Regions from separate parts of the Cytobacillus sp. Hz8 genome, predicted to be linked through region 2. Evidence: predicted binding sites of a transcription regulator. Region 2 holds the regulator's gene; the other holds the start of a gene.
The links. The regulator Rex, encoded in region 2, represses fermentation and respiration genes when NADH is low (regulators of the CRP and FNR family bind a similar motif). The targets are predictions, from matches to a motif close to TTGTGAAATATTTCACAA.
Positions count from the first base shown of each region.

Region 1: the regulator Rex is predicted to act here: its motif matches at 2,449-2,466, upstream of ACE38V_RS04515 (cytochrome c oxidase subunit 2A).

Region 1 covers NZ_JBHKFI010000002.1:292,745-299,018, reverse strand. The annotation lists gene ACE38V_RS04530 (isoprenylcysteine carboxyl methyltransferase family protein) at 1-116, opposite strand, end outside; gene ACE38V_RS04525 (type III polyketide synthase) at 113-1,204, opposite strand; gene ACE38V_RS04520 (chemotaxis protein CheX) at 1,577-2,032, shown strand; gene ACE38V_RS04515 (cytochrome c oxidase subunit 2A) at 2,664-2,810, shown strand; gene ACE38V_RS04510 (cytochrome c oxidase subunit II) at 2,835-3,311, shown strand; gene ACE38V_RS04505 (b(o/a)3-type cytochrome-c oxidase subunit 1) at 3,311-4,966, shown strand; gene ACE38V_RS04500 (carboxypeptidase M32) at 5,016-6,274, opposite strand, start outside.
Region 2 covers NZ_JBHKFI010000015.1:103,894-110,167, forward strand. The annotation lists gene ACE38V_RS16920 (SEC-C metal-binding domain-containing protein) at 1-45, opposite strand, end outside; gene groL (chaperonin GroEL) at 321-1,949, opposite strand; gene groES (co-chaperone GroES) at 2,002-2,286, opposite strand; gene ACE38V_RS16935 (CPBP family intramembrane glutamic endopeptidase) at 2,665-3,396, shown strand; gene ACE38V_RS16940 (YdiK family protein) at 3,397-3,603, shown strand; gene ACE38V_RS16945 (redox-sensing transcriptional repressor Rex) at 3,657-4,307, opposite strand; gene moaC (cyclic pyranopterin monophosphate synthase MoaC) at 4,327-4,821, opposite strand; gene ACE38V_RS16955 (ABC transporter ATP-binding protein) at 4,950-6,274, shown strand, end outside.

The DNA.
Region 1 (6,274 bases), on a different contig from region 2:
CTTCTGCCAAGTTCTATAGCCCCCAAATTTTTTAAATAAATTTCATTTTTTCTCGCCAAGATTAGTTCAATCCCTCTTTGTATCAAAAGAACAAGTAAGAAACAAACAAAAATCAAAGATCTTCCCACCTTAATAACAAAATTTCTGAACTAAAGCCTGGTCCTAAGGAAGTTGCCAATCCAAGCTCTCCTCCCCTTCCTTTTGCCAAGAATTGTTTTAAAACATAAAGAATCGTCGCAGAAGACATATTTCCATAGTTTTTTAAAACATGAAATGATTCATCTGTCATTTGGCTAGGAAACTTCAATGAATGTTGATAGGCTTCCAAAACCTTTTTTCCTCCCGGGTGAGCGATAAAATGTTGAATTTCTTCTATTAATATTTTTTCATTTTCAAGAAATTGCTGGACATTGGGTCGAAGCCATTTTTCAATAATCGATGGGATGTCTTTTGAAAAAATAACATATAATCCTTCATTACGAACATCCCACCCCATCACATCGAGTGAGTTTTTCATTGTTACAGACCTTGTTGCGATAATCTTAGGATATGCGGTCAATTGGCACCATTCATTCATATTAACCTCATCCCCAACAATTAAACAGCATGCCACTCCATCGGCAAACAAAGAGGTTCCAATAAGATTGCTTTTCGAAAGATCATTTCGCTGAAAGGTCAAGCTGCATATTTCAACTGAAAGAACAATAACCTTCGACCCAGGATATGCCCGACAATATTCATAAGCACGTGATAATCCTGATGCCCCACCGCAACAACCAAGACCCCAAATTGGAATTCTTTTTGTCTCTTCAGAAAAGGGAAGAATGTTCATTATTCTTGCTTCAATACTTGGTGTAGCAATGCCAGTACTAGATATAAAAAATATTGCATCAATTTCTTCACAGGCTATTTCTCTAGCTAAAAAATGGGGATTCCTCAAGCAATTTAGGATCGCCTTCGAACCTAGATTGATGGCCGATTCGATATATGCGTTATTTTTTTCTGCAAAAGAATGTTCTTCCTTAAACCATGATAATTCTTTTACAAAATACCTTTTTTCAATACAGCCATTTTGAAAAACTGTCAAAAGTCGTTCAATGTCCTTAAATGATTCAGAAAATAATTCCCTCGCAAAATCAAGTACTGCAGCTTGCTTAAGTTCAAAGTGAGGAAGGGCTTCTGCGACGGATACGATAGTAGGCAAAATATCATCACCTTTTCTCTTTTTCCTTTAGCATTTACCTACACAATCCTCAATTATTCTCCTTATCCTATAATATATTGATCCTTTAGAAGGCAATAAAAAAGGAAGAAAGCCCAAAAAAGCTTACTTCCATCATGTTTTGAAGGATGTTGCTGTGCATAACCTATTATATTTATACTTATTCTCCATTTCATTATTTAATCATTTCCAATTCATTTTTTGGAAGGATCATTCTGTGTTAAATTTCACATAACTTTTCTTATATAAAAATAACAATTATGTTAAATATTTTAATATTTTTTCAAATCATTTACACTCTTTAAAATAAAGATATGTTAAGATTATTGGTAACAAAGTAGGGGGTAATAATTCATGACATTATCGAAATACATAACAGATGTTCTAAATAGCACCATCGATTCAGTGAAGGCCGTATTGCCTTTTGAAGTAACGATTGATAAGCCCTCTTTATTTACGCAGCCATTTACACAACATTCTATCGGGGTTTTAATTGGAATGACAGGAGACTTAAGAGGAAGAATCATCATAAATGGTGACGAAACTATTTTCAGCAACATCGGTGAAAGTATGTTTGGAATGAAACTTGAAGGAGAAATGCTTGAATCCTTTGCTGGAGAGCTTGGTAACATGATTGCAGGAAATCTCTCAACTTCCATTTCACAAAAAGGTTTTGAAATGGATATTACTCCACCTACCGTATTAGTTGGTCAAACCAAGGTGTATGGCTTTAAAAAGGCGTTTCGACTCCCTATTCAAATAGAGAGTAAACTAATACTCGAAGTTATTTTAATGATTGAAATGAAATAACCACAAATAGCAACCTGGATAAAACAATTCCTAGGTTGCTATTGTTTATATAGAATCTTAATATATTTCCCCATAATCATCATCTAGATGGTTATTTTTTTTATGCTCTTGAACCTCTATCCATATTCTTTGCTTGGCCAATAACCCACAATTTGTACAAATCATTTCACCATTATATAAAGTTTTGCAATGTTCACAGTAGTATTTTAGCATTTTTACCACTCGCTTTTCTCAAAACTATTGTGTTTATTCATTTAATTTATGATGTCAAATTTAAAAACGTGACGATCAATATGTTCATATTTTGTCCAAATTTATTTTGTAATTTTCCTAAAATTGTACTAAATTAACGTGATTCTATTATTCTGGGATAGTTTATCCTCTATCGAGGAATATCAATGGTTTATCGCCTACATTCATGCATCACTTCACAATTTCTTCACATTTAAAAACCTGTTTTTGTGACATTCATCACTGCTATATCAATTTTCTAACATTAACATAGTGTTAAATCGATTAATGAACAATTTGTGAAATACATGAAACCCTAATGGAATCTTTCTAATTGTTCGGTATTATGAAAATGTAATTATTTATTTATTTCAAAAATAAGAGGGGAGTGTGAAGAAAAGTGAAAACGGAACTTAGCAACAAAACAAAAACAGAAGTTGAAGATAGTTCCTCACTTAAGGGAACGATGGCATCCGTTTTCTTATTAGGATTCTTCCTAGTAGCGGTATGGGTTGGAGTTTATTTCTTATTCTTAGATCGTCTCTAACAAATAGAAAGGGGAAATTAAGCTATGCATATGCATAAATTTGAAAAAATTTGGCTTATTTTCGGAATAGGTGCCCTTCTCGTGTTCTTAACAGTACTTGGAGTAAGCGCATTCTATCTTGGAAATCAGCCACCTAGCTGTTTAAAAACCATCGATTCAGAAAAAGTCGATACAACAGCACCATTCAATAAACCAGGATTACATAAAGTGGAAGGAAAAGAATGGGACTATGAGCTTGTATTTACAGCACAAGCATTCGCTTATAATCCTGGAAATGTTCAAATACCAAAAGGGGCAAAAGTAAAAATCATTGCAACATCAAAAGATGTTATGCATGGTTTTGAAGTAGCCGGTACTGATATTAATATGATGCTTGAACCAGGATATATTAGTGAACACGTAGCAACATTTAATAAGACTGGTGAATTCTTAATTCTATGTAATGAATATTGTGGTTCTGGTCACCACATGATGACTTCAAAAATCGAGGTGGTTAAATAATGCTTAGCCCTACAGCTACCCTAAAGGTTGACCGCCGTGATGGAAAATTAGCAATGGCTCACTTTTATGTGGCATTCATTGCCTTAGCAATAGGCGGTATTGCCGGACTATTACAAGTTTTAGTCCGTACTGGTAAAGTAACATTACCAGCTGGAATTGGATATTATCAAATTTTAACCGTTCATGGTGTCATTTTAGCACTTGTTTTAACAACATTCTTTATTTTTGGATTCCAACACTCAGGAGTTAGCCGTACATCTGGCACCTATTCCAATGGTCAGCGTTTAGCTGGATGGATTGGATTCTGGGTTATGACAATCGGTACAGCAATGGCTGCTGTAATGATTCTATTAAATAAAGCTTCTGTTCTTTATACATTTTATGCACCTCTTCAAGCTCACTTTTTATACTACCTAGGTTTAACACTTGTCGTAGTAGGAAGCTGGATTGATGGTGCAGCCATTATTATGGGTTATGTAAGATGGCGTAAAAACAACCCTGGAAAACCTAGTCCATTACTTACATTTATGGCAGTTGTTAATACGGTACTATGGGATGTTGCTACATTAGGTGTCGCAGCTACTGTATTAATTCAATTATTACCTTGGTCTTTAGGTTTAGTGGATACAGTTAATGTTGGTGTCAGCCGTACATTATTCTGGTATTTTGGACACCCACTTGTATACTTCTGGTTGCTTCCAGCTTATATGGCTTGGTATGTTATTATTCCAAAAGTTATCGGTGGTAAAATTTTCTCTGATTCTTTAGCACGTATGTCCTTTATCTTATTCCTATTGTTCTCAATTCCTGTAGGTTTCCACCATCAGTTATTGGAACCAGGGATTGATCCAGCTTGGAAGTTCTTACAAGTAATTTTAACATTCTTAGTTGTTATTCCTTCTTTAATGACTGCTTTCTCTCTATTTGCAACATTCGAGAGATTTGGTCGTTCTAAAGGTGCAAAAGGGTTATTCGGTTGGTTTAAGAAGCTTCCATGGGGAGATGCTCGCTTTACCGTACCATTTATCGGTATGCTTGCCTTTATTCCTGCTGGTGCTGGTGGTATGGTCAATGCTTCAAACCAAATGAACCAAGTAGTTCATAATACGATTTGGGTAACTGGTCACTTCCATTTAACTCTTGCAACAGCCGTTGTCTTAACATTCTTTGGTACAGCATACTGGCTTGTGCCACATTTAACTGGTCGCGTCCTAACAAAAGCAATGAATAAATTAGCTCTTATTCAAGGGATTCTTTGGGCAGTTGGTATGACATTCATGTCAGGCGCTATGCATGCTGCTGGTTTACTTGGAGCACCACGTCGTTCTTCATTCTCTGATTACGCTGGGGCCGCACAAGCAGCTGACTGGGTTCCATATCAAATCGCACAAGCAGTAGGTGGTTCTATCCTATTCTTAGCGATTATTCTCATGCTTTACATCTTTATTAACCTTGCATTCTTTGCTCCTAAGGGTGAACAAGAATTCCCATTAGGAGAAGCAGAAAGTGCAGAAGAAAAAGCACCAATGGTATTCGAAAATTGGAAAATCTGGCTTGGAATTACCGCTTTACTTATCCTATTCGCATACACGATTCCATTTATTGATCTTATTCAAAATGCACCTCCAGGATCAAAAGGATTCAAATTATGGTAATAAGCAAGGCTCCCAACCTCTATGGTTGGGAGCCTTTTTTGATGAATCTTTATTTCAGCTGATAAATGCTTCTGTATTTTTCCTCTAAATAGTGAATAAGATACTCTGAATTTAATCCCTCACCCGTTACATCTTGTAATATTTCTAACGGTTTTTTTATTTTTCCAAATTGATGAATATGCTTATTTAACCATTCTTTAATGGGAAGTAATTCTCCTTTTTCTAACAATGCATCAAAATCTGGAAGGTCCCTTAATAAGGCGTTTTTAAATTGGGCGGCGTACATATATCCTAAAGAATAGGAAGGAAAATAGCCAAAGCTTCCACCTGCCCAGTGAACATCTTGAAGAACTCCTTCAGCATCATTTTCAGGACGGATCCCCAAATATTGCTCATACTTCTCATTCCAAATTTTTGGAAGATCCTTCACGTCGATTTCATCATTAAATAATCCTAATTCAATTTCATAGCGAATAATAACATGCAAAGGATACGTGAGTTCATCTGCTTCGATCCGTATAAGAGATGGTTTCGATTCATTAATTGCATGATAATACTCATCCAACTCGACATGAGAAAACTGTTCCTTAGCATATTGCCGGATTAAATCATAATTTTTCTTCCAAAAATGATAATTGCGGCCAACAAAATTTTCATAAAAAAGAGATTGAGACTCATGAATCCCCATAGAAGTTCCAGCACATAAGGTAGTGCCAATTAAATCCTTTGAAATATTCTGCTCATAGAGGGCATGCCCCCCTTCATGAATGGTGCCAAATACAGCCATTCGAAAATCAGTTTCATCATATCTTGTCGTAACCCTTACATCTCCGGGATTTAAGCTAATTTCAAAAGGATGAACTGTTTCATCCAATCGCCCTGCCTGAAAGTCATATCCCATCTGTTTTAATATTTCGATGCTAAACTCCCTCTGTTTATCCTTTGGAAATTTTCGGAACAAAAAGCTCGTATCTAGTTTTTCCCTTTTATTCGTTATAAGCTGAACAAGAGGAATAATAGATTCTCGTAATTCCCCAAATACCTTATTTAATAAATCAACCGTAACTCCAGGCTCATATAAATCCAAAAGGGCATTATACTTATTCCCTTCATAGCCGTAATAAGATATAAAACGTTTATTGAAAGCTACCAGTTGTTCTAAATATGGACGGAACATTTCGAAATCAGATTTTTCCCTCGCTTCCTCCCATATACTCTCAGCTTTTGATTGCAAAATGACATATTCCTTATATTCATCTGCAGGTATCTTTTTATTGCGTTCATAAGTTTTTCTACAATCCTCGACTA
Region 2 (6,274 bases):
AAGAACAACAGCACAGAGTTCACCACTAACAACTTCGGAAGCCACGGCAACTCCTTACTAGTCATCTCTTTCATTTCATATATATTTTTTTCTATTGTAGCATGCATGTACTTAAGTTAAACACATGAAACTGGGCTAACTACTCTAAAAGAAACTTTCTTATTACTCCAACTTTACTTTAACAGATAAAAAAGAGGCTTCTCATAAGTTTGCTTAACTTATGAGAAGCCTCCGTTAGATACCTCTATGTTAACAAAATATTAGAAATTCACTCTCATCCTACTCAAAAGCCCATTCATATCAAGGCTTTAAGGGCGTTATTACATCATTCCGCCCATTCCACCCATACCGCCCATATCAGGCATTGCAGGTGCAGCAGGTTCTGGTTTATCAGCAACAACAGCTTCAGTTGTTAAGAACATAGCAGCTACAGATGCAGCGTTTTGAAGAGCTGAACGAGTTACTTTAGTTGGGTCAACGATACCAGCTTCGATCATGTTTACCCATTCGCCAGTAGCAGCATTAAATCCTGTGCCGACAGCTTCACGTTTTAAGCGGTCAACAATAACGGATCCTTCAAGACCAGCATTGTGAGCGATAGTGCGAACAGGTTCTTCAATCGCACGTAATACGATGTTAATACCAGTAGCTTCGTCACCTTCAGCTACAAGAGAAGCAACTTTACCGTATACGTTTAGAAGTGCAACTCCACCACCGGATACGATCCCTTCTTCAACAGCCGCACGAGTTGAGTTCAATGCGTCTTCGATACGAAGTTTGCGTTCTTTTAATTCTGTTTCAGTTGCAGCACCTACTTTGATAACCGCAACACCGCCAGCTAATTTAGCAAGACGTTCTTGTAATTTTTCACGATCAAATTCAGAAGTCGTTTCATCTAATTGAATGCGGATTTGGTTTACACGGCCTTGGATAGCCTCTGATTCACCAGCACCTTCTACGATTGTTGTATTTTCTTTTGTCACAACAACTTTAGCAGCGCGTCCTAATGAAGAAATCGTTGCAGACTTAAGTTCACGTCCTAGTTCTTCAGTGATGACTTCCCCGCCAGTTAAGATAGCGATATCTTCAAGCATAGCTTTACGGCGATCCCCGAATCCAGGAGCTTTAACAGCTACTGCATTGAATGTTCCGCGAAGTTTGTTTAATACTAAAGTGGAAAGAGCCTCCCCTTCAACATCTTCGGCAACAAGTAATAATGGCTTACCTTGTTGTACAACTTGTTCAAGAACAGGAAGTACTTCTTGGATATTGGAGATTTTCTTATCAGTAATTAAGATGTATGGATTTTCAAGAACAGCTTCCATTTTGTTTGTATCAGTTACCATGTAAGCTGAAGTGTATCCACGATCAAATTGCATACCTTCTACTACATCAAGTTCAGTTGTGAATCCTTTTGATTCTTCAATTGTGATAACACCATCGTTACCAACGCGCTCCATTGCTTCAGCAATAAGTTGGCCTACTTCTTCATCAGCAGCAGAAATGGCTGCAACTTGAGCGATAGAAGCTTTGCCTTCGATTGGTTTAGAGATTGCCTTTAATTCTTCAACAGCGGTTACCACTGCTTTTTCAATACCTTTACGGATACCCATTGGGTTAGCACCAGCAGTAACGTTTTTAAGACCCTCACGAATCATCGCTTGTGCAAGAACGGTAGCAGTCGTTGTACCATCTCCAGCTACATCGTTTGTTTTGCTTGCAACTTCAGCAACAAGCTTTGCACCCATGTTTTCAAATGCATCTTCTAATTCGATTTCTTTTGCAATGGTAACACCATCATTTGTAATTAATGGAGAACCAAATTTTTTCTCAAGAACCACATTGCGTCCTTTAGGTCCAAGAGTAACTTTAACCGCATCAGCAAGCGCGTCTACACCACGAAGCATAGAACGGCGAGCTTCTTCACTAAATTTAATTTCTTTAGCCATTATTAAAAAACCTCCTATAAATTTGATTTATATCTGTTGAACGTTCGTATAATTAGCCGATTATAGCAAGGATGTCATTTTCGCGTAGAATTAAATATTCTTTACCGTCGTATTTCACTTCTGTTCCAGAGTATTTTGAGAAGATAATTCTGTCATCAACAGAAACTTCAAGTGCAACACGTTCACCGTTTTCTAGAACTCTTCCAGATCCAACAGCAACGACGATACCTTCTTGAGGCTTCTCCTTCGCTGTATCTGGTAAAACAATACCGCTTGCAGTTTTTTCTTCTGTTTCAACAAGCTCAATGACAATACGATCACCTAGTGGCTTTAACAAGTGAAACAACCTCCTCAAATAATATGTAAATTTTATTATTAGCACTCTCTTCGATTGAGTGCTAACACATTTATTATATTAAAGAATCTGAAAAAAATTTGCAAGTAAAAAGCCATATTTTTTTCAAATTTACTTATGATCTTAAACACTTACAAGTATGTACTGCATTTGCTTATTTATCCAGCATTTTGGAAAAAGCAAACAGAAATTTAATCATTCTGAAATATAGTTTAAAATGTCTTCCATTTGAAACAAAGGGCAATTTATTAGTAGAATGAGAATAAAGTGAAATTCGATGCTGCTCATATTTTACTAACAACTGGGTACCCAATGATCAGCTTATTATTATAGGAGAAACGAAAAAGGAGACAAATCATTTTGAAAAAAGAATACTGGCTTATCATCATCGCCTACATAATCATGCAGTTTTCAAGCTTTATCGGCGTTCCATTCATTTCATTAATGGGAGAGGCTTTAGGAATCAGTCAGAGAAAATTGCAAATATATTCAGTATCCATTTGGCTTGTTATCAGCTTCGCCGTTACTTTAGTGATTGTTTTATTCTTATTAAGAAAGGAAATGCTACACTATAATAGAAACAAACCTTTGGCACCTGTAAGCAACTCGATTTTATGGGCAGTTGGAGGTGTATTTTTAGCCCTTTTCGCTCAAGGAATTGCAGCAAGAATTGAAAGCCTCCTCGGCATCGAAATGGGTTCAGAAAATACGCAGCAAATCATCCATTTAATCAATACTTACCCGATTGTTATTCTTGTCACTTCCATCATTGGACCGATGTTGGAGGAAATTGTTTTTCGAAAAATCATTTTCGGTTCCCTACATAAACGATTTAATTTCCTGATATCGGCACTAATTAGTTCCATTATTTTTGCTTTAGCACATGGAGAGCCTGAGCACATCCTTTTATATTCAGCAATGGGTTTTACCTTTGCATTTCTTTATGTCAAAACAAATCGCATTCTTGTACCGATGTTTGCTCATGTGGCGATGAATACATTTGTGGTTTTAGTTCAATCCATTTATAAGAATGACCTCGAAAGAATGATACATGATGCGGAAAAAATTCAAGGTTTTATCGGAGGACTTTAAATGAGGCAATCACCCCTTTATTCCGGGATCTTATATATATTCTTGGGGATATTATTCATCTTTTTTGCTATTCAAAATATCCAAGAAGATGGACAGTGGCGGTTTTTCACTTACCTGCTCGTAATATTAGCCACCTTTGATTTAGGATCAGGCATTAGAATGATCTCCTTTCACTTTAAAATTAAAAAAATTCAAAATCGAAAATAATAAAAAGCGGCTTATTTTATGAAGACGATTCATTAAAAATAAGCCGCTTTTCTTTAGTCTTGTTTCCCATTTGGGTAATGTTTCAAAAAATAGACTAATGATTGCAGTTCTACTGCTAAATCGATATGATGAATACGAATGGAAGAAGGTACTGTTAACCTGGCAGGAGTAAAGTTAAGAATTCCCTTTACATTCACTTTTGCCAAACGATCCGTGATCGATTGTGCAACAGGTGCTGGAATCGTTAAGATGACAACTTGAATGTCTTCGTCTACCAAAACCTTCTCTAAATCATCCATATGATAGACAGGGATATCCCCAATTTTCGTTCCAACCTTGGACGAATCAACATCAAAGGCTACTTCAATTTTCGTATTGTTATTTTTCAAAAAATTGTAATTTAAAAACGCCGTACCTAAATTACCCACCCCAATTAAGGCAACCTTTGTTAATTCATCCTGATCCAAGGTTTTACGAAAAAAGGATAGAAGATAATTGACGTTGTAGCCATAACCTTTTTTCCCTAATGCACCAAAATAGGAAAAATCCCGGCGAATCGTCGCAGAATCCACCTTCACCGCTTCGCTGAGTTCTGAAGAAGAGACTCTTTGCTTGCCAGATGAGTGTAGGTTTTTTAGAAACCGATAATATAACGGCAATCTTTTCGCAGTCGCTTGTGGGATTTTCATCGTACCATTACTCACTTCTTTTCCCCCCAATCATTTAAATTTTCTCTTTTCTTTTGTAGTCGCCACTCTTTCCACCAGATTTCTCAAGTAAATAAGTCTCTCCAATTATCATCCCTTTATCTAAGGCTTTGCACATGTCATATACGGTTAAGGCACACACAGATGCGGCTGTTAACGCTTCCATTTCTACACCTGTATTTCCCTTCGTTTTCACTGTGGCAATCATAACAAGCCTATAATTTTCTTCAGCTTCCTCTTCCCAGTGAAAAGCAATATCGACACCTGTTAATGGTATTGGATGACACATTGGGATGATTTCCCATGTTTTTTTGCAGGCCATTATCCCTGCTACTTGAGCAACTGCGAGAACATCACCTTTCTTGATTTGATTATTCGTAATCCCATTATAGATTTCTTGATTGACTATAATACTTGACTGCGCTTTGGCAATACGAATTGTTTCGGGCTTATCCCCTACATCCACCATTTTGGCTCTGCCTTCTTCATTAAAATGGGTAAATTTCAAAATATCAACACCTCACTTAGAATGATACACTATTTTTTCCCTACTGTGTATTAACATTGTACATTTATTCACAAATATTGATGAACATTGACGAATACGTTACACTATCTCTAGATGCAGGGGTGAAAGAGATGATTTTATTACAAGTTAATGGGTTAACTAAATATTACGGAGCTGACCTTATTTTATCGAATATAAAGCTTGAAGTCCAAACGCGCGACCGCATTGCCTTAGTAGGCCGAAACGGCGCGGGTAAATCAACATTATTAAAAATGATTGCTGGAAAAATGTCCTATGATGCTGGCGAAGTGATAAAGCCAAAGGACGTTTCCATTGGCTATTTAGCACAAAATACTGGGCTAGAATCAGAATTATCAATTTGGGATGAGATGCTGACTGTTTTTCAACAGGTAAGAGATTTAGAACAAGATCTTCGAAGATTAGAGGAAAAAATGGCAAATCCCGCTATTTATGATAACAATACAGAATATGAACGAATCATAAAAGAATATGATACACTCCAAGTGAAATTTAAAGAAATGGGAGGTTATCAGTATGAGGCCGATATCCGCTCTATCTTACATGGGTTGAATTTCCAAACCTTTGATTATTCCACCAAAATTGCCAGTCTTAGCGGCGGACAGAAGACACGTTTAGCTCTTGGGAAGCTTCTCCTTACAAAACCCGATATCTTAATCTTGGACGAGCCTACCAACCATTTAGATATTGAAACCCTGTCTTGGCTTGAACAGTATCTGCAAAGCTATGATGGTGCAATATTAATTGTTTCACATGATCGCTACTTCCTAGATAAAGTAGTGAACCAAGTATATGAGATTTCGCGAAAACATATTAGTAAGTTTAAAGGAAATTATAGCGCTTATTTGGATCAAAAAGCGGAGAATTTCGAAAGAGACATGAAGCTTTATGAAAAACAGCAGGACGAGATTACAAAACTTCAGGAATTTATACAACGAAATCTTGCTCGCGCCTCGACAACTAAGAGAGCTCAAAGCAGACGAAAAATGCTTGATCGCATGGAAGTCATGGACCGGCCTTTAGGGGATGAAAAATCAGCCTCTTTTGGTTTTGACATTGAAAAGCAAAGTGGAAATGAAGTCCTAAATATGCATTCCTTATCAGTAGGCTACCATTCGGAAAAGGTATCAGAGAATATCTCCTTCCGTATCACAAGAGGAGAGAGCATTGCCCTTGTGGGTCCAAATGGAATTGGAAAATCCACACTTCTCAAAACGATTGTGAAAAAACTTTCTCCTATCTCTGGAGAAATTCATTACGGTTCTAATGTATTTATTAGCTATTACGATCAAGAGCAAGCTAACCTAACTTCGAATAAAAGGGTCCTTAATGAACTTTGGGATGATTATCCGAATAAAAATGAAAAGGACATCCGTACAGTACTCGGCAACTTTCTTTTTACTGGGGACGATGTCTT